Regions from separate parts of the Nitrospirillum guanabarense genome, predicted to be linked through region 2. Evidence: riboswitches for the same ligand, from Rfam matches in the RefSeq annotation. Region 2 holds a riboswitch; each other region holds the start of a gene.

Region 1 (6,731 bases), 2.1 Mb from region 2:
CTCACATTCCTTTTCCAGGCGCTGGAGGTTGCTGGTTTCGCGGAAGCGCAAGGCGATGCGCGCGTCGCGCACCCGGGCGGTATCGCGGTTGGCGGCCGACACCTTCTCCGCCGTGCGCCGGATCTGGTCGATTTCCTTTTTCACCTTCGCGTGGCGGGCGATCATCTCATAGACGTCGTTGATGACCAGGCGCAGCAGTTCCAGCAGCAACACGCCGGCCAGGGTGGCGCCCACGATGGTCAGGATCACCAAATCCGGTTTGTCGATGTGCACCAGGGCCTCGGCTGTCGATGGAGGAACGGTCGCGCTATCGCATGGAAGTCCACTTCAAGGTTGTACGGTCAATTGACCGTTAACGGATCCTAAATCCGAAATTTAAATCAAATCTTCCGTATAGGACCCGTCACAGCCCGTCAGAAGGCACTCAAGCCGCCGCCACGCAGGCCACGCCGCGAATGTCGGCCACCAGCTGGTCCACCCGTTCCGGCTGGGTGTCCCAGGCGAACATGAAGCGGGCGCCACCACCGATGAAGGTGTAGAAGCGCCAACCGCGCGCCCGCAGGCCGTCCAGCACCGCCACCGGCGCCGTCAGGAACACGGCGTTGGCCTGCACCGGGAACATCGGCGCCACGCCCGGCACCCCCACCAGGCCCGCCGCCAGGCGCTGGGCCCCAGCATTGGCGTGGGCGGCGTTGCGCAGCCAGGCGCCGTTCTCCAGCATGCGCACCCAGGGGGCGGACAGGAAGCGCATCTTGGACGCCAGTTGCCCCGCCTGCTTGCAGCGGTAATCGAAATCCTCGGCCAAGACCTTGTCGAAGAACAGGATGGCCTCCCCCACCGCCATGCCGTTCTTGGTGCCGCCAAAGCACAGCACGTCCACACCCGCCCGCCAGGTCACTTCCGCCGGGGAGCAGCCCAGGCTGGCGCAGGCGTTGGCGAAGCGGGCGCCGTCCATGTGCAGGCGCAGGCCCAGCTCGCGGCAGACGGCGGAGATGGCGCGAATCTCATCCAGGCTGTAGACCTGCCCCGTCTCCGTCGGCTGGGTGATGGTGACGGCGCGGGGCTTGGGGAAGTGGATGTCCGACCGGCCGGTGGCCAGCGCCCGGATGGCGTCCGGCGTCAGCTTGCCGTCCGCCGTCTGCGCCACCAGCAGCTTGGACCCATTGGAGAAGAATTCCGGCGCGCCACACTCATCCGTCTCCACATGCGCGGAGGCGGAGCAGATGACGCTGTGGTAGGACTGGCACAGCGAGGCCAGGGCCAGCGAGTTGGCCGCCGTGCCGTTGAAGGCGAAGAACACGTCGCAGGGCGTGCCGAACAGCTGGCGGAAGGCGTCGGCCGCCTTCGCGGTCCAGACATCCTCGCCATAGGCGGCGGCGTGGCCGCTGTTGGCCTCCGCCATGGCGGCCCAGGCCTCCGGACAGACGCCGGAATAATTGTCGCTGGCGAACTGCTGGCCGGCGAATTGGGGCTGAAGCGTATCGGTGGTCATCTGGAACGCAGCCTTCACGGTCTCAAGTTTCGACCAAGAGCGAAACGGACGTGTGTGGCTGCTTCCCGTTCATTGCCGGATCGGCCACATCCTTCCCAGTCGGGGAAGCGCCACCTTGCCGGGTCGAGCAGGTTGGCGTTGAGCGTCAGCTCAACTCTTGATGCACGGGCAGAGGGATAACCGCAGGTGAGCGCCCGCGCAAGTCCCCTGACGCGGCGGCGAAGGCATGGGTGGTCTTCGGGCGGCGCCCATCAGGCGGGAAAGGACGCGTACTTAGGCGCCGGCGACCGGGGCGGGGGTCAGGCCCATGCCGCGCGGCACGCCCTGCAGGGCGACAGGCGGGCGCACCGGCAGGGGCTTGGGGCCGGTGACCGCCGGCGGCTCCGCCGCCGTCCCATCGGCCACCAGGTCGCTCCCCATCAAGTCACTCAGGGGCTCATCCTCCGCCGGCGCTTCCACCGGGGCGGCGTCGGCGCCGTCGACGGCGGGCCCGTCGTCGCCCAGCGAAATGGGCAGGACGCTGCTGATGACGTAGCCGCCCTCGTTGGCCAGGCGGTTGGTGACCAGCGCGCGGAAGTCGGCCTCCGTGGGGGCGTAGCCGTGCACCACCCCGGCCTCCGCCATGCCGCCCACGTTGCGGCCCAGGTGGCGGGGCGCCACGATGTTGCGCAAGTGCGCCTCGTACAGGTGGTCACCCTGCGCCCATTCCAGCGAGACGAGGTTCAACGGCCGGGGAACGGCCTGCCGCAGTACCGCCATGCGGTTCCGCACCTCCTCCGTCTTCGCCGCGATCTCACGCAGCGCCTCCTCCCCCTCCTCCAGGGCCTTGGCCAGCTGTTCCTCCTGCTGGCGGGCGACGCGCAGGTCGGCGGCGGCCTCGTTCTTCTCATCCACCGTGGCGGCGATGCGCCGTTCCGTCTCCCGGATTTTGAACAGGATGCGGCGGACGGAGAAGGCCAGGAAGGCCCCGCCGACGGCCAGGATGATGAAAACCATGAAGTTGAGGTTGCTGTAGCCGCCCGTCATCAGCGCACCATGCGCCGGTGCGGCCGCACCAAGCGGGACTGTGCCGCCGACCGCCCGGCAGCCGCGGCCTCCGCGACCGCCTTGAAGCCCTGGGCGGCCCGCAAATTGTTGACGGTGAAACCATCCTTGGGACTGAAGGCCAGCAAGAGGCGGGAGCGGGCCTGCCGCTCGTTCCCCGCCCACACCCGCACGCGATGGGTATAGCGCCAGATGGGGCAGATCTCCTCCGCACCCGCCGCCGCCCGTTCCATCAGGCTGCGACTGTTCAGATCCGCCAGGTAGAGCTGGTCGTCCAGGGTGGCGTCGCCGACCTCATGCCATACCTCCACCCGCCGCCGCTCCAGATCCTCGCACTCCTGCTCCATGCGATGCAGGATGGTGTTCAGGCGGAAGCGTTCGGCGTTGCGCCGGTCGCGCAGGGCGGCGTTCGCCCGGTTCTCGGCCCACAACTTCTCCGTGGTGCGTCGCGTTTGCTGGATCTCGTACTTGATGCGACGGTATTTCGCCGCCCATTCGTAGATGTCCACGATCACCAGGCGCAGCACTTCCAGCAGCGCGATGGCGGCCAACACGGCGCCCGCGACCGACAACACCACCAGATCCGACTGCGCCACCTGCACGGGGACCTACCCTGACTTACCTCTCCCGCTCATGTCCAAATGATACAGCCTAAGGCCGTAGGCGGCCTGTCCAAAATACCCGCCTAAGTCATCAGCACAGGCCCCCTCCCCAACCGGAAGAAGGCGGGTGAACGGGTTTACGGCCAAGCCCTTAGGGCACCTCGCCGAACGCCCCGTCGCGGCCCCCGGGAAACGGGGTTGGCGCCATGCCGCCCCGTCCCCTATCCTGGCCCCAACCATAATTCGAACGGAACCCCGCCCCATGGACAGCCGCCTCGACACGGCCACGCCCCACGCCATCCACCTTCGCGACTACGCCCCGCCGGCGTGGCTGATCGATACCGTGGACCTGCATGTCGATTTGCGGGAAGAGGCCGCGACCATCCGCGCCACCCTGGCCGTACGGCGCAACCCGGCCGCGATGGCCGCCGCCGCGCTGGACCTGGACGGGCAGGAGCTGGAGCTGCTGTCCGTCAGGGTGGACAACCGCCTGCTCGGGCCGGACGACTACACCCTGACACCGGAGCGGCTGACCCTGGCCGGCCTCGCCGACCACGCCACGGTGGAGATCACCACCCGCACCCGGCCGCAGGACAACACGGCGCTGGAAGGGCTCTACAAGTCCTCCGGCAACTACTGCACCCAGTGCGAGGCCGAGGGCTTCCGCAAGATCACCTATTTCCTGGACCGTCCGGACGTGATGGCCCGCTACACCACCACCATCGAGGCGGAGCGGGCGCGTTACCCCGTGCTGCTCTCCAACGGCAACCTGACGGCCAGCGGCGACAGCGCGACCGAGGCCGGGCGCCACTGGGCGCGGTGGGAGGATCCCTGGCCCAAGCCCTGCTACCTGTTCGCGCTGGTGGCCGGCGACCTCGTGCACATCGAGGACCGCTTCACCACCCGGTCGGGCCGGGACGTGGCCTTGCGCATCTATGTCGAGCCGGGGAACGAGGCCAAGTGCGGACACGCCATGGAGTCCCTGAAGAAATCCATGAAATGGGATGAGGACGTCTACGGCCTGGAGTACGACCTGGACATCTTCAACATCGTCGCCGTGTCCGACTTCAACATGGGCGCGATGGAGAACAAGAGCCTGAACGTCTTCAACACCAAGTACATCCTGGCCCAGCCGGAGACAGCCACCGACACCGACTTCCTCGGCATCGAGACGGTGGTGGCGCATGAGTACTTCCATAACTGGACGGGCAACCGCGTCACCTGCCGCGACTGGTTCCAACTGAGCCTGAAGGAAGGCCTGACCGTCTTCCGCGACCAGGAATTCTCCGCGGACATGAATTCCGCCCCGGTGAAGCGCATCCAGGATGTGCAGCGTCTGCGCCAGGTGCAGTTCAACGAGGACGCCGGCCCCACAGCCCATCCCGTGCGGCCGGAAAGCTATATCGAGATCAGCAACTTCTACACGCCCACCGTCTACGAGAAGGGGGCGGAGGTGCTGCGCATGTACCGCACCCTGTTGGGCCACGCGGGTTATCGCAAAGGCATCGACCTGTATTTCGCCCGCCATGACGGCCAGGCGGTGACGACCGACGACTTCCTGGCCGCCATGGTGGAAGCCAATGGCCAGAAGCCCACCGACCCGCTGTGGGCGCAGTTCCAGCGCTGGTATTCCCAAGCCGGCACGCCGGTGGTGTCGGGCGAGGGCCGGCACGACGCCGCCGCCGGCACCTACACACTGACCTTGCGCCAGGCGGTGCCCGCCACGCCGGGCCAGCCGGACAAGCTTCCCCAGGTCATTCCCGTGGCCCTGGGCCTGGTGGGCCCGGACGGCAAGGATATGCCCCTCACCCTCCAGGGCGAAACCGAAACCGGCGCCACCACCCGCACCCTCGCCCTGACGGAGGCGGAGCAGAGCTTCACCTTCACCGGCGTGCCGCAGGCGCCCGTGCCCTCCCTGCTGCGGGGCTTCTCCGCCCCGGTGCGGCTGGACCTCAAGCAGGACGACGCGGCGCTGACCTTCCTGATGGCCCACGACAGCGACGCCTTCAACCGGTGGGAGGCGGGACAGACCCTGGCCACCCGCCTGATCCTGGCCGATGTCGACGCGCGCACCCAAGGGGATGAGGCCGCTGCGCCCCAGGCCTATATCGACGCCATCGCCCAGACCCTGGCGCAGGCGGGGGAGGACCGGGCGTTCGCCGCCCTGGCGCTGGCCCTGCCCACGGAAGGCTATCTGGGCCAGCAGCGCGCCACCGTGGACGTGGACGGCATCCACGCCGCCCGCCTCAGCCTGCGCCGCACCCTGGCGCGTGAACTGAACGGCGCCTTCCGCAAGGCCTATGACGGCAACCGCACCGACGGCGCCTTCACCATCACACCCGAGGCCATGGGCCGCCGGGCGCTCAAGAACGCGGCGCTGGCCTACCTGATGGCGTTGGATGACGCCCCGGCCCGCGCCCTGTGCCTGGCGCAATACCAGGGGGCCACCACCATGACCGACGCCATCGCGGCCCTGGCGCTGATCGCCGACAGCGCCATGGATGAGCGCGCCGGCTGCCTGGCCGACTTCGCCGATCGCTGGAAGCATGAGGCGCTGGTGATGGACAAGTGGTTCGCAGTGCAGGCGCTGAGCGACCGGCCGGACACGCTGGACCGCGTGCGGGGCCTGATGGACCACCCGTCCTTCTCCATCCGCAACCCCAACAAGGTCTACGCCCTGGTGGGCAGCTTCACCGCCAACCCGTCCAAGTTCCACGCCGCCGATGGCAGCGGTTACGCCTTCCTGGCCGACACGGTGCTGACCCTGGACAAGCTGAACCCGCAGGTGGCCAGCCGCATGGTGAAGCCCCTGGCCCGCTGGCGCCCCTACGATTCCGGCCGGCAGGACCACGCCAAGGCCGCGCTGGAGCGCGTCGTCGGCACCACCGGCCTATCGCGCGACGTCTATGAGATCGTGTCAAAGAGCTTGGCCGGATAAATAAAAAAGAAAAATAGCGCCGTGCCCTAATATCGGCGCGGCGCTTCTCTTCAGTTCTGAATTCACAGACCCTTATATTGGCGATATAAGTTTGGGATTACTTTATCCCTCACGACGGCCGCCATGACATTCCTGAAGACGAACGGGCCGATACGGCTCTCTTTTTTATCCTGCCCCTGTTGGCCGGCTGCGTACCTTTCAGCAGCAGCGAAGCGGTGAAGGCTCTGCCCGTCACGCTGGCGCATGACAGCTACGTCTCCGACATCGAGATCAAGGCCCTACCCCCCGACGCCACACCCGAGTTCAAGGCCAAGCTGGAACTGGCCCTGCGTACGGAACTGACCAAGTGCGCCAAGGGCAGCCATCCCCTGCGCGTGGAGGCCCGTGTCGCCCGCTTCAATGGTGAGAACGCCGGACGGGCCCTGCTGCTGGGCGATTCCAACATCGTCCGCGGTTCCGTCCAACTGTTCGATCCAGCCAACGGCGCCTTGGTTGGCGACTATGATGTCAACCGCTCGGTGGGCGGCGGTGGCGTGCTGGGGGCCATCGGCCTCAGCGGCGCCGAAGGCCAGATGGCCCAGGCCTTCGCCACCCAAGTCTGCGACCAAGCCTTCAAGGCCGAAACGAAGCCGCAAAGCCATTGAGCCAGGAAGGC
Region 2 (6,731 bases):
CCAAGAGTTAAAGGCCAAGTCGCCCGCCGAGCTGCTGGCGTTCGCGGAAGAGCTGCAGATCGAAAACGCGGGCACCCTGCGCAAGCAGGACATGATGTTCGCCATCCTGAAACAGCTGGCCGAAAACGACGTGCCGATCTTCGGTGAGGGCGTGCTGGAGGTTCTGCAGGACGGCTTTGGCTTCCTGCGCTCGCCCGAGAGCAACTACCTGCCGGGCCCGGACGACATCTATGTCAGCCCCAGCCAGGTGCGGCGTTTCGGCCTGCGCACCGGCGACACGGTGGAAGGCCAGATCCGCTCGCCCAAGGATGGCGAGCGCTACTTCGCCCTGCTGAAGGTCGGGTCCATCAACTTCGACCATCCGGACAAGGTGCGTCACCGCATCAACTTCGACAACCTGACGCCGCTCTATCCTGAGGAACGGTTGAAGCTGGAGATCGAGGATCCGGTCCGCAACAAGAAGGACATGACCACCCGGGTCATCGACTTGGTGGCCCCGCTGGGCAAGGGCCAGCGCGCCTTGATCGTGGCGCCGCCGCGCACCGGCAAGACGGTGATGTTGCAGAACATCGCCCACTCCATCGCCACCAACCACCCCGAGGTCTACCTCATTGTCCTCCTGATCGATGAGCGTCCGGAAGAAGTGACCGACATGGCCCGCTCCGTCCGGGGCGAGGTCATCAGCTCCACTTTCGACGAGCCCGCGACCCGCCACGTCCAGGTGACGGAGATGGTGCTGGAGAAGGCCAAGCGCCTGGTCGAGCACAAGCGCGACGTCGTCATCCTGCTGGACAGCATCACCCGCCTGGCCCGCGCCTACAACACGGTGGTGCCGTCCTCGGGCAAGGTGCTGACCGGCGGTGTCGACGCCAACGCCCTGCAGCGGCCCAAGCGCTTCTTCGGCGCCGCCCGCAACATCGAGGAAGGCGGCAGCCTGACCATCATCGCCACCGCGCTGATCGATACCGGCTCGCGTATGGACGAGGTGATCTTCGAAGAATTCAAGGGCACCGGTAACTCGGAAATCGTCCTGGACCGCAAGCTGTCGGACAAACGCGTCTTCCCGGCCATCGACATCCAGAAGTCCGGCACCCGCAAGGAAGAGCTGCTGGTGGAAAAAGGCACCATGGCCAAGATGTGGATCCTGACGCCGCATCTTGAACCCGATGGGCGCCACCGACGCTGTGGAATTTCTGATTGATAAGCTCAAGCAGAGCAAGCAGAACTCCGAATTCTTCGAGAGCATGAACCAGTAAGAAGAATTCCAGTATCGATATCAAGGACGTCATTGCTACGCGATGGCGTCCTTTTTTATTGCCAGTAAAAACACTATTTTATAAATGAACCGCATATTAACCAAGATGGATCGATTTTTGGGGTTTGGTCAGCTTGATTGCGAATTAGTCACATTCAATTACGTTTCATAAGAAATTTGTGCTTGCGCAGCCCTTGCAGACGCTGAAAAAAGGTTCAAATAGCAGGGCTTATTGGTCTATCCTTTTGGATAGAGCAACCGCCGGGGGTCGTCTCACATGCGCTTACTGATTGCCGATGACCATGGTCTGGTGCGCGACGCATTGTCTTCACACATCGAAAGACAGGCGCCGGGCACGGTCGTCGTGGGGGCCGCCAGCGTGGATGAGGCCGTGTCCGCCCTGCGGCAGGACAGGGCCATCGACCTGCTGATCCTGGATTTGCGCATGCCCGGGATGAATGGCCTGGACGGTTTACAGCGCGTGCGGACCGAATTCCCCTTGCTGAAGGTGGCGCTGATGTCGGGACTGGCCCGGCCGGACGAGATCCGGGGCGCCTTCACCCGCGGCGCCGTGGGCTTCCTGCCCAAGACGCTCAGCGCGACGGAACTGTTGTCCGCCATCCAGACCATGCTGGCGGGTGAGCGGTTCATTCCGGCCGACATCAACACCGCCGACACCGCCGACGGGGCCAGCTTCACCCGGCGTGAGCGCGAGGTGCTGGACTATCTGCTGCAGGGCCGCTCCAACAAGGAGATCGCCCGCTCGCTGGAACTGGAAGAAGTGACGGTGAAGCTGCACGTGCGGGGCATCTGCCGCAAGCTGGGGGCCAAGAACCGCACCCAGGCGGTGATGCGCGCGGTGGAGATGGGTATCGCGAGCTGATGCCCCCGTCCGCCGGGGACAGCGCCGACGACAAGGCCGTGGGCCGGGTGGTTCCCGCCACCTTCCTGCATGACCTCAACAACCTGCTGACGGCCATCCACGGCTATTCCACCCTGCTGGCGGCGGATCTGCCCGCCGGGGGACTGGAGCAGGATTTCGCCGCCCGCATCCTGGCGGCGGCGGAAGAGGCGCGCCAGCTGGTGGCCAAGGTGCCGCGCCCGCGCCCCGCGGCCACCCTGCGCGTCCTGCTGGTGGGTGGGGCCCTCGCCCGCCTGGCCGGCTCGCTGGAGACGCTGGGCCTGGAAGTGACCCTGGCGGGGTCGGCGCGCGAGGCCCAGGGCGCCCTGAAGGCCAGCACCAGCGACTGGGACGTGGTGGCCGGCACGGCGGAAACGCTGGCCGGCCTGGGCGCCTACGGCCTGCCGCTGGCCACCGTGCCCGCCGGTGCCGATGCGGTGACGGTGGACGCGCTCATCCGTGGCGCACGCGGTTAAACACCCCATTCCGTCGCGCAAAAGAAAACCGCCCGGGCCATGGGGCGCCGGGCGGCTGTCTTGACTGAAGCTCAAGCCTGGGATCAGGCCTGGGCCATGTCTTCCGGCTTCTCCGACGCCAGCACCTGGCGGCGGTACAGGTCGACGAAGTCCAGCGGCTGCAGCATCAGCGGCGGGAAGCCGCCGTCGCGCACGGCGTCGGACACGATGGACCGGGCGAAGGGGAACAACAGGCGCGGCGCCTCGATCAGCAGCACGGCGCGGGTCTGGTCCAGCGGCATGGGCGGCATGGAGAAGATGCCGGCGTAGGACAGCTCGACGATGAAGGCGGTGCGGCCCTCGTGGCTGGCCTCGGCGCGGATGTTCAGCGCCACCTCGTGCACGTTCTCCGCCACGTTGCGGGCCTGCACGTCGACCTGCAGGTCGACCTTGGGCTGCTGGGCGTTCATCAGGCTGGCCGGGGCGTTCGGGTTCTCGAACGACAGATCCCGAACGTACTGGGCATTGACCACCAGCGGCAGCATGCCGGCGCCCTCGGTGGCGGTGGCGCCATTGCCGCCATTAGCGGCGCCGTTCAGGCTGGTCTCATCGGACATAGGTCTGGGACTCCCGGTAAAAGCAAATCAGCTATTCCGCAGAAGCGGACTGACGCGCGCGGGACTAGCACGGAAGCGACCGGCCGGCAACCGGGCATTAAGGCCCCGGGCGCCCCAGGGGCGGCGCTCCCCCTGAAACAAGCGAACCTTTCAGCCGTTCCGCGCCCCATCCCGCGCCCCATCCCGCGCATTGTCGCGATGACAAGGTCACCGTTGACGCTGCCCGCCGGCCCGGCCTAAAACCGGTTTCCGTGGTGATTTGCTGACCGGCTTGCAGGCCACGTTAAACAAGCTGCTAAAAGGTCGGGCCGTACATAAGGTACACCGACCACGCCGCCACCCCTTGCCGGTCGCGGTTGCCTTATGATCGGAGTGACGGCCATGGGCCAGACGCCTGACAATTCCACCCCCCCCTCGGCCCCGACCTTGCGTCCCCGCACCCAGCTGGTGCATGGCGGCACGCGCCGCAGCGGTTTCGAGGAAACCTCCGAAGCCCTGTTCCTGACCTCGGGCTTCATCTACGGCAGTGCGGAGGAAGCGGAAGCCGCCTTCGTCAACGACGGCTCGCGCTTCGTCTACTCGCGCTTCCGGAACCCCACCGTGGCCATGCTGGAGGAACGGCTGGCCGGGTATGAGGGCTTCAATCGCTGCATCGCCACGGCCAGCGGCATGGCCGCCGTCAACCTGGCGGTCATGGGCCTGCTGAAGGCTGGCGACCGGGTGGTGGCCCCGCACGCCCTGTTCGGCTCCTGCCTCTACATCGTCAAGGATCTGGCGCCGCGCTACGGCATCCAGTGCACCCTGGTGGAAGGCACCGACCTGAAGCAGTGGCAAGAGGCGCTGTCCACGCCGGCCACCGTGGTCTTCCTGGAAAGCCCCAGCAACCCCACCATGCAGGTGGTCGACGTGGCCGCGGTGGCGGAGCTGGCGCACAAGGCCGGCGCCCGCGTGGTGGTCGACAACGTCTTCGCCACCCCGGTGCTGCAGCGTCCCAAGGACATGGGCGCCGACGTGGTCGTCTATTCCGCCACCAAGCATATCGACGGCCAGGGCCGCTGCCTGGGCGGTGCCGTGCTGTGTGACGACGAGGTGGCGGCCCTGATCTCCCCGGTGCTGCGCCACACCGGCCCGTCCATGAGCCCGTTCAACGCCTGGGTGCTGCTGAAGGGCCTGGAGACGCTGGAGCTGCGCGTGAACGCGCAGGCGGCCTCCGCCTTGGCCCTGGCCCGCTTCCTGGAAGGCCACCCGGCGGTGGAGACGGTGCTGTACCCCGGCTTGACCAGCCATCCGCAGCATGAGCTGGCCATGCGCCAGATGAAGGCCGGCGGCACGCTCGTCACCTTCGAGGTCAAGGGCGGGAAAGAGGCGGCGTTCCGCCTGCTGAACGCGCTGAGGATCATCAAGATCTCCAACAACCTGGGCGACGCCAAAAGCCTGATCACCCATAACGCCACCACCACCCACCAGCGCCTGACCGACGAGGAAAAGGCCAAGGTGGGCATCAGTCCCGGCACCCTGCGCTTCTCCGTGGGGCTGGAAGACACGGACGACCTGCGCGACGACCTGGCCGCCGGCCTGGCCGCCGCCGCCGGCTGACTGGCCGCGTAACCATCGGCCATAGGCACAATTCAACTTTCGTCTCAGGTGAGGACACAACTTCCCCTGTGGACGGTCGTCGGCGTTTCCCCTAATGTTGCGGTGCAACAACGCAGCGCAACATAAGGGAGCGCTCACCATGCCGGATCGGCATATCCCTTACCCCACCGCCCCGCGTCCGGCCAAAAGGGCGGGCAAGGGGCGCATCGGCATGGTCATCCCCGGCACGCCGGAGGCCATGCACCTGAAGCGGGCCCAGGTGGAACTGGACCGGGTGGCGACTCGGGTGCATGAGACCGCCTTCGCCTCCGCCCACACCATCACCGCGCGCCTGGGCTTGCTGGCCCAGACCGGTGGCGACCCGGTGGCGCTGGGCACCAATCCCGAATTCGAACGCATGGGCCGCGAGAAGGTCGAGGCCTTCACGGACTCCGCCTTGGCCCTGGTGGGGGGCATGCGCGCCTTCCACGACGCATGGTGGCGCTGGCGCGACCATCAGGTCGACGCGCTGGGTGAATTCGCCCGCGCCGCCTGGTCATCCTGGCATCCCGGGGACTGGGTGACGGCGGAGCGCCGCCTGGTCACCTCCACCCTGCGCGCCGCCACCGGCGCCTTCACCCGGTTCAGCCACGCCACCAGCCGCTTGGGTGGGCTGGGCCTGGCGCCCATCCACCGCGCCGCCTCGGCCAACGCCCGGCGGCTGTCGCTGGTGCCGCGTCTGCTACCGCGGAAGGGCGCGGAAGGGGCGGGGTAATCCAGCGTGAAAAATCCAGCGTGAGACGTGGGCCCCTGGACAGGGAAGGGGTCCGCGTCGGGGTCAAGCCAGCCTGAAGCCTGAAAACGGAATAACAAGATCCGGGAGGCTGCCATGGGACATATGGGCAGGGATGGGCCCGCCAGGACGTCGGTATCCGATGACACGGCGGTGATCGATGAAAAAGCGGGCAAACCGGGAAAAAACTCCGGGGGCAAACGATTAGCCAAGGCACCGGGCCGCGCATGGGGTGATGCGTGGGAAAAAGTTTGTGCCATACTCCCCGTCCGTTCCGGGACCCGCGGTACTGGTGCCCCGACCCTGGACGCTGCCCGCCCGGTCGGAACCGAACCGCTGGGCCTTGCCAGAGATTCGCCGCGCCATGTCCCCTGCCGCCAAAACCGCCCCGACCAAGCCGGACCCCGCTCCGCTGGATGACACCCCCATGCCGGAGGCCCTGCCCACGGCCGAGGCGCTGACCACCCGGATGGCCAACCTGGCGGACGGCGATCTGCGGCGCGAGGACCTGCGCGCCGGCATCCTGGCCCTGATGCGGCAGACCCTGGACCAAGGCCGCGCCCTCATCCGCCGCCGGCTGGAGAATGGTGGCCGGGGAGAGGTCTGCCTGCGCGAGGCCACGGCCCTGACCGACGCCATCGTCGTGTCGCTGGCCGATTTCGCCCTGCACCGCGTCTTCCCCACAGCGGGCCCGACGCGTGGCGAGCAGTTCGCCGTGGTGGCCACCGGCGGCTACGGCCGCAAGGAGATGGCGCCCTTTTCCGACGTCGACCTCTTGTTCCTGCTGCCCTACAAGCGCACGCCGCGCATTGAGCAGGTGGTGGAATACGTCCTCTACCTGCTGTGGGACATGGGGCTGAAGGTCGGCCACGCCGTGCGCTCGACCGATGAATGCGTGCGTCAGGCCCTGGCCGACATCACCATCCGCACCAGCCTGCTGGAGGCGCGCTTCCTCTATGGCGATGAGAAGCTGTACGCGGAATTCCGCAAGCGCTTCGCCAAGGAGGTGGTGGCCAACACCGGCCCCGCCTTCATCGAGGCCAAGCTGGCCGAGCGCGACAGCCGCCACCTGAAGTTCTGCGACAGCCGCTATGTGCTGGAGCCCAACGTGAAGGAGGGGAAGGGCGGCCTGCGC
Region 3 (6,731 bases), on a different contig from region 2:
TGCAGCAGCACCAAAGGGCGGCCCTTGCCAGCCAGACGATAGGCCATCAGGCCGCCGTCAGCCGGTATCAGCGGGCGTGAGTCTTCCCCGCGTGGCCGGGTCCCGGCATGTCGCCCCAGTTCGTGCATCGGTGTTTTCCGCGCTTCGTGGTATCCACCGACGGTGGCGTCGGCGGATCATCCTCCCGCCGTCATGCTTGCCGTAAGATGAAAGTTGAGTCAACGTTCAAGTTCTGAAAAGCGAGAGAGGGAGATTGGGGCATGGCGCGTTCACCCGAGGCGGCGAAGCGGGCTGCCGGCGATGGCGAAACCGATGCCATGACGCAGGGCGGCGTGGGCGAGGGGCCTGAGACCGAGGCGGCGCCTGGTGAATCGGCCGCCGACAAGACACCGCGTACCGAGCGGGGCAAGCGTACCCTGCGCAAGCTGCTGGATGCCGCCGCCCTGGAATTTGGTGAGCGCGGCTTCCACGAGGCATCGGTCAGCGGCATCACCCAGCGCGCCGCCGTGGCTCTGGGCACCTTCTACACCTACTTCGACAGCAAGGAATTGTTGTTCCGGGCGCTGGTGGAGGATATGGGCGCGCTGACCCGCCGCTGGATCGCGGAGCGGGTGGCCCACGCGCCCGACCGCTTGACGGCGGAACGCCTGGGCCTGGAGGCGTTCATCGAGTTCGTGCGCGCCCACCGCAACCTCTACCGCATCGTGATGGAGGCGCAGTTCGTTGCCGAGGATGCCTACCGGCGCTACTATCAGGTGTTCGCCGACGGCTATATCAATAATTTGGAGTCGGCCAAGAAACGGGGGGAAATCCGCCAGGGCGACGTGGAGGTGCGGGCTTGGGCCTTGATCGGCGTCAGCGTCTTCATCGGCCAGCGCTACGCCGTCTGGGGCGATGACCGTCCGGCGGCGGAGGTCGCGGCGGAGGCGGCCGACTTCATCGCCCGAGGTTTGAAGCCCTGACTTTGAAGGCCGTTGCGTAACCGGAACAGGATGGAAGGGGGCTATCGGCGCCTGATCATGTGGGATCTGTTCGACCTGACGGCGCAACGCGCCCGGCTGTCGCCGGACCGCAAGGCCCTGGTGGACCTGACCACCGGCGGGGTTCTGACCTACGCCGATCTGGACGACCGCGCCGCCCGTGTGGCCAGCTTGTTGGCCGCCCTGGGCGCTGGGCCCAGCGACCGGGTGGCGGTGCTGTGCCGCAACCGGCCGGACTTCTTCGTGCTGCTGTTCGCCTGCGCCAAGCTGGGCAGCCTGCTGGTGCCGCTGAACTGGCGCATGCCGGCGGCGGAACTGGCCCATGTCCTGGCGGATTGCCAGCCCCGGCTGCTGTTCCATGGGGGTGAGGACAGGGGGACGGCCCGGGCCTTGACCAGCGGGCTTGTCCTGGTCGACCTGGACGATGGTTTCCAGGGCCAAGTGGCGGCCCAGTCGCCACTGGCGTCGCGCGAGGTCTGGCCGGCCGACGATACCTGGTATCTGCTCTACACCTCCGGCACCACCGGCGAACCCAAGGCCGTGCTTTACACCTACGGCATGGCCATGGCGAATTACGTCAACCTGCGTCAGGGCGTGGATCTGTCGGAAAATGACCGCACCCTGAACTACTTGCCCCTGTTCCATACCGCCGGCATCAATCTGCACACCCTGCCGCTGCTGATGGCCGGGGGCGAGGTGCTGGTGCAGGCGGGCTTCGACGCCGGCACCGTGCTGGACCTGATCGCCCAAGGCCGCATCACCACCTTCTTCGGTGTACCCACCGTTTATCGCCAGTTGGCCTTGCATCCCCGTTTCAAGGACACCGACCTTGGCACCGTGCGGCGCTGGGCCTGCGGCGGAGCGCCGTTGGAGGACGCGCTGGCCCGCCGCTTCATTGAGCGCGGCGCCCGTGTGTGCAATGGCATGGGCATGACGGAGACGGGGCCCACCTTGTTCCTGAACGACCCTACCGGCGCCGCCACCAAGGTGGGATCCATCGGTAAGCCGCAAATCCTCTGCCGCGTGCGCGTGGTGGACGGGGCGGGGCGGGACGTGCCTGACGGGCAGGTGGGGGAGGTTTGGGTCAAGGGCGCCGCCGTCACCCCCGGCTATTGGCGCCAACCGGCGGCGACGGCCGCCGCCTTCTCTCCTGACGGCTGGCTGCGCACCGGCGACCTCGTGCGCCAGGACGCCGACGGCTATTACTATCCCGCCGGCCGGCTGAAGGAGATGTTCATCTCGGGCGGGGAGAACGTCTATCCGGTGGAGGTGGAGAACGCCTTGCTGCGCCATCCCGGCGTGCTGGAGGTGGCGGTGGTCGCCGTGCCCGACCCGGTGTGGGGAGAGGTGGGCCACGCCCATGTCCGCGCCCAGCCCGGCACCGACATCGACGGTTTGGCCCGGCATTGCCGTGGCCTTCTGGCCGGCTACAAGGTGCCGCGCCGGTTCGTGCTGGTGGATGATTTTCCCCGCACCGCCGCCGGCAAGATCCAGAAACATCGTCTGGTGGCGCCGCCGCCCGGCCTGGACCTGGCCTCGTGATCCTCACCCGCACCCTGACCCAGGACGATTTCCGCGCCTTCGCCCGGCTGTCCGGCGACGACAACCCCATCCATGTGGACCCGGACCACGCGGCCCGTACCCGCTTCGGCCGTCCCGTGGCCCATGGCGCCTTGCTGTGCGCCCTGCTGCGTGGCCTGGCCGCCGACGCGCAGCCCGGCCAGCCGCTGGCCCGCCTGGCTGTGACCTTCCCGGAGCCCGCGTACGCGGACGAGGCGTTGACCTTCCGCGCCGATCCGCAAGACGGCGCCCAGGTGCGCCTGCTGGCCCAGCGGCGGGAGGACGGCCAGGTCGTGTGCGACGGGATGGCGACCCTGGCGCCGCTGGGACCGGATGGGGACTGGCGCAAGCCGCCGCCGGGCGCCGCCGCCCACGTCACCCGTCTGTACGCCGACCAAGATCTGGCGCTTTATGAGCGCCTGACCGGCCATCGCCTGCGCGAGCCGCTGGTGCTGAGCCTCTTCTCCTTCCTGTTGGGCGTCCGCCTGCCGGGACCGGGCACCAACTACCTGAAGCAAGACACGGTGTTCTGGCGCCGCGTGCCCTTGGATGCGGCGCTGTTCGCCACCGCGACCATCACCCGCCTGCGGCCCGAAAAGCGGCTGGTGGACCTGGCAACGGTCTGCCGCATTCATGACAGCGGGCGGGACGGCGATATCGTCGCCACCGGCCGCGCCCTGGTGCTGGCGCCGCACTGGACGCCGGAGGACTGGACCAGGCATGCCCAATTGGCCGCTTGCCAGACCTGACGGTTGGGCGTATCCACAAGCCCGCCGGTGCTCGTGCCGGCACTGTTGCATCAGGAGCGGGGCCGGCGTCCCGCACCAACCTGCCAGCCCAGGCAAGGTGGTTTCCGCGTTTGCGCGGAGATGTGGCGGCCCCCGGTTTGCGGGCGGCGGCAACCAAGTGGGTCGCAGCGTATGGTCGCGTCATGCCGGGTCCGCTCCGTTTGGAGTGGACATTCCGTGCATATTCCCGCCGCTTTTCCGCTAAGCACGCCCGGTACCGTTACGCAGGCGGAAGAAGATCCGCCGACACCGGCCCCGGTTCTGGGCACCGCGCCGGGCGTCACCAGCCATCCGGGGGACACCGTGCATCTACTGCGGGAAGAGCGCATGCCCCTCGCCAGCGTACCGGACTGTGTCGCCCGCACCTACGCCGTCGTCCACCGCCGTCACGGCGTGTACACCCATATCTACACGGTGCTGGAAAGCCGGCAGCATGTGCGCCGGGTGACCCATTTGCGGCGGGTCCTGGTCGGCGAACAACTGGCCGCCGCCCGCGCCTGGGTTCTGGCCGGCCGCCATCTGGGACGCCTGGCCTTTTAAGTCAGGTCTTGGGCATCGCCGGCTGCAGGTAGCGCATCAGGACGATCATCTCGGCGGCGTAGCCGTCGACATCGGGGCCGTCGACACCGGGCGGGTCGTCCATGGCGTGCAGGATCTGCGCGCGGCCCTGCATCCAGGTGGAGACGATCTGTGCCTGGAAGGGGGAAAGGGAGGATTGTGGCCCCACCACATAATTCAGCGCCGCGCGGATGCGGGAGCCCCGGCCCTGGCGGAAGGCCAGGTACAACGGCACCAGGCTGGGGTCGCGGCAGGCTTCCAGCGCGAAGTCGCCCATGGCGTGGGTAGTGTTGCGGCCGGCGATGCGACCGCCCTCCACCGGGGTCAGCATGTGGTCGGCCACGGCCCGCAGGAAAGCGCCCAATGGTGGCGGCTCGCGGTGCATCGTGGGGATTTCCCGCCGCAGTTCCTCATGGATGAACTGGAAGGCGCGACGGATGATGTCGCCGCGGGAGCGGAAATAATACGTGGTGGAGGAGAGCGAGACGCCCGCCCGCTGCGCCACCGCGCGGTGGGTCACGGCGGCCACGCCCTGGTCGATGATGGTGGCGACGGCGGCGGCGACGATGCGCTGCTCCGTCTCGCCCACCGGCTCCGCGCCCTCATCGCCGCCGCCGGGTGGCCGCCGCAGGCGCTGGTGCCACAGGGCGCCAAGGCTTTCCTCCGGGTCGCACAGATGGCGGATGTTCTCCACCACCGACAGGGCGAAGCCCGAGGCGCCGCCGGCCACCAGCAGGGTGGAGCGGTCGCCCACCAGATAGTGGGTCATGATGTCGGCGATATGGGCGGGCAGCCCGGCCAGTGCGAACAGGTCGCGATGGCGGCCCCGTCGCTCCTCATACCAGCGGGCCAGTATGCGGCGGAGGGCGGGGGTGTGGCGGGCCTGGTGGATCAGCTCATACCACACCAGTTCGATGGTGCCCTGGCGGGACGACAAATCCAGCGCCTGCACCACCAGCGCGTCGGCCAGGGCGGAGACAGGCAGGCCGTCATCGCCCAGCGACGCGCGGAACTGTTGCCACGCCTGGCGGTCACGCTCCGCCGCCGCCAGGAATACGGCCTGGGTCAAGCTGTCCTTGTCGCCCAGGTGGTAAGGGACGGCGCTGGTGGACAGGCCGGCGGCCGCGGCCAGGTTGCGGACACTGAGCGCCTTCAGCCCGCCCTGGGCCAGCAGGGTGTGCGCTTGGTCGATCAGCCGTTCCCGCGTACCATCCGGGGGCCGGGCCGCCGTGCGGGATGGGGTCGCCCCTCCCGGCGCCAGCGGTGTGGCATCGGGCGGGGACGGGACGACGGGGGTGATCAGGCCGGACTTCATGACCGCGCTTTTATCTGCCGAAGCGCACTGATAGTCCATCCCCGACACGACGGCAATGATCCCGTGTCACAATACGTCACAACTGAACTAAAGAAGGGGCGCCCCCTGCCGGATGCGGCCGGCAGCAGGCTCCGCCTAATGTTTTTCGGCCAAATAGGCGGCGCTGAGGGTTTTTTTGTCGGCCGCGACCGGGAAGAGGGTCGGATAGAATTGCACGAAAGTGGTGTCCACCGCGCCGTGGTCCCGATGGCAGCTATAGCAACTCTGCTCCACCGGCAACTGTTCGGCGGGCGGCGGTGTCGCCTTGTCCGTGTCGAAGGAGTAGAAGCCCCAGCCGTCGTTGTGGAACCGCGCCGTGTCCTTCACATGGACCTCCAGCCCCATGACGTCCGGCGTCTGGAAATGGCCCGATTTGTTGATGGAGCCTTTGTCCGCCGCCCCGCGCACTTCCAGCACGAAGGTGGTTTTCTCCGGCCAGGTGCCCGTCTGTTTGAAGGCCAGATAGGCCTCGCGGTTCACGAAGACGTTGTCGAACATGGAATGGCCCATGCGCATGGCCGGGCCGTAGGCCATGTCCAGGCCGGTTGTGACGTAGACCCATTCGCGGTAGTCGGCGGGGAAGGTCAGCCGGTCGTCCTTGTCGAACTGTGGGACGAAGGGTGCCGGCCCGTCGGCGGCGATGGAGAGGCGGGCGGGGGCCAGCAACAGGGCCGCCGACAGGCAAAGCAGGGGCATCGCCGCCACATAGCGGCGGGCAGGAAGAAACCAGGCCATGGGGCCCTCCGGTGGTTAAGGGGGATGGGTCAGCCGGTGCCGGCTGGGGAAAAATGCGCCTGATATTGGCTGGGGGAGACGCCGTAGCGCTGGCGAAAGGCCCTGCGGAAGGCGTCGGCGCTGCGGAAGCCGATGGCGGAGGCCAGCGTGTCCACGCTCACGCCCGGCTGCACCAGGCGGCGGCAGGCCTCGCCCAGGCGCAGGTCGGTGACATAGTCGGCGGGCGGACGGCCCAGGGCGGCGGTGAAGCGGCGGCGGAACTGCCGGGGGCTGAGGTTCACGCGCGTCGCCAGCTCCTCCACCGACAAGTCGCGGTCCAGATTGCCCAGCATCCAGGCCGACAGGTCGGCGAAGCGGTCGGCCGCGCGGCTTTGAAACCGCAGGGGTTCGGAGAACTGCGCCTGGCCGCCCGGGCGCTTCACGAACACCACCAGTTCCCGGGCCGTCGCCAGGGCCAGGGCCGGCCCGTGGTCCTCTTCCACCAGCGATAGGGCGAGGTCGATGCCGGCGGTGACGCCGGCCGCGGTGTAAAAGGGACCGTCCTTCAGGAACAGGGCGTCGTCGCAGACGCGCAGCGCCGGGAATTTGCGGGCCAAGTCGCCGGCGTGGCGCCAGTGGGTGGTGACGCGGCGGCCATCCATCAGGCCGCTGGCCGCCAGGCCGTAGATGCCGGTGCACACGCTGGCCACGCGGCGGAAGCGATGGGCGTTGCCCGCCAGCCACCGGGCCACGGCGGCATTGGTCGCGGGCTCGCGC

Evidence for each region. Region 2 has a riboswitch for S-adenosylmethionine ahead of metZ (O-succinylhomoserine sulfhydrylase). Riboswitches for the same ligand answer to the same signal wherever they lie in the genome.
Region 1: linked by a shared signal. The riboswitch ahead of UAA55_RS20070 (threonine aldolase family protein) and the one ahead of metZ (O-succinylhomoserine sulfhydrylase) in region 2 are both predicted to bind S-adenosylmethionine.
Region 3: linked by a shared signal. The riboswitch ahead of UAA55_RS06215 (hypothetical protein) and the one ahead of metZ (O-succinylhomoserine sulfhydrylase) in region 2 are both predicted to bind S-adenosylmethionine.

Annotation. Positions count from the first base shown of each region.
Region 1 covers NZ_JAYEER010000004.1:460,338-467,068, reverse strand. The annotation lists gene UAA55_RS20075 (hypothetical protein) at 1-366, shown strand, start outside; gene UAA55_RS20070 (threonine aldolase family protein) at 425-1,492, opposite strand; SAM-I-IV-variant riboswitch at 1,551-1,661, opposite strand; gene UAA55_RS20065 (hypothetical protein) at 1,766-2,518, opposite strand; gene UAA55_RS20060 (hypothetical protein) at 2,518-3,138, opposite strand; gene pepN (aminopeptidase N) at 3,401-6,076, shown strand; gene UAA55_RS20050 (hypothetical protein) at 6,292-6,720, shown strand.
Region 2 covers NZ_JAYEER010000004.1:2,534,946-2,541,676, forward strand. The annotation lists partial or broken gene rho (transcription termination factor Rho) at 1-1,256, shown strand, start outside; gene UAA55_RS29920 (response regulator transcription factor) at 1,533-2,138, shown strand; gene UAA55_RS29925 (hypothetical protein) at 2,138-2,632, shown strand; gene secB (protein-export chaperone SecB) at 2,716-3,228, opposite strand; SAM riboswitch at 3,470-3,547, shown strand; gene metZ (O-succinylhomoserine sulfhydrylase) at 3,610-4,824, shown strand; gene UAA55_RS29940 (hypothetical protein) at 4,964-5,578, shown strand; gene UAA55_RS29945 ([protein-PII] uridylyltransferase) at 5,961-6,731, shown strand, end outside.
Region 3 covers NZ_JAYEER010000001.1:1,484,256-1,490,986, forward strand. The annotation lists gene UAA55_RS06195 (alpha/beta fold hydrolase) at 1-47, opposite strand, end outside; gene UAA55_RS06200 (TetR/AcrR family transcriptional regulator) at 261-962, shown strand; gene UAA55_RS06205 (class I adenylate-forming enzyme family protein) at 993-2,522, shown strand; gene UAA55_RS06210 (MaoC family dehydratase) at 2,519-3,289, shown strand; SAM-I-IV-variant riboswitch at 3,332-3,456, shown strand; gene UAA55_RS06215 (hypothetical protein) at 3,506-3,868, shown strand; gene UAA55_RS06220 (TetR/AcrR family transcriptional regulator) at 3,870-5,201, opposite strand; gene UAA55_RS06225 (cytochrome P460 family protein) at 5,337-5,975, opposite strand; gene UAA55_RS06230 (GlxA family transcriptional regulator) at 6,005-6,731, opposite strand, start outside.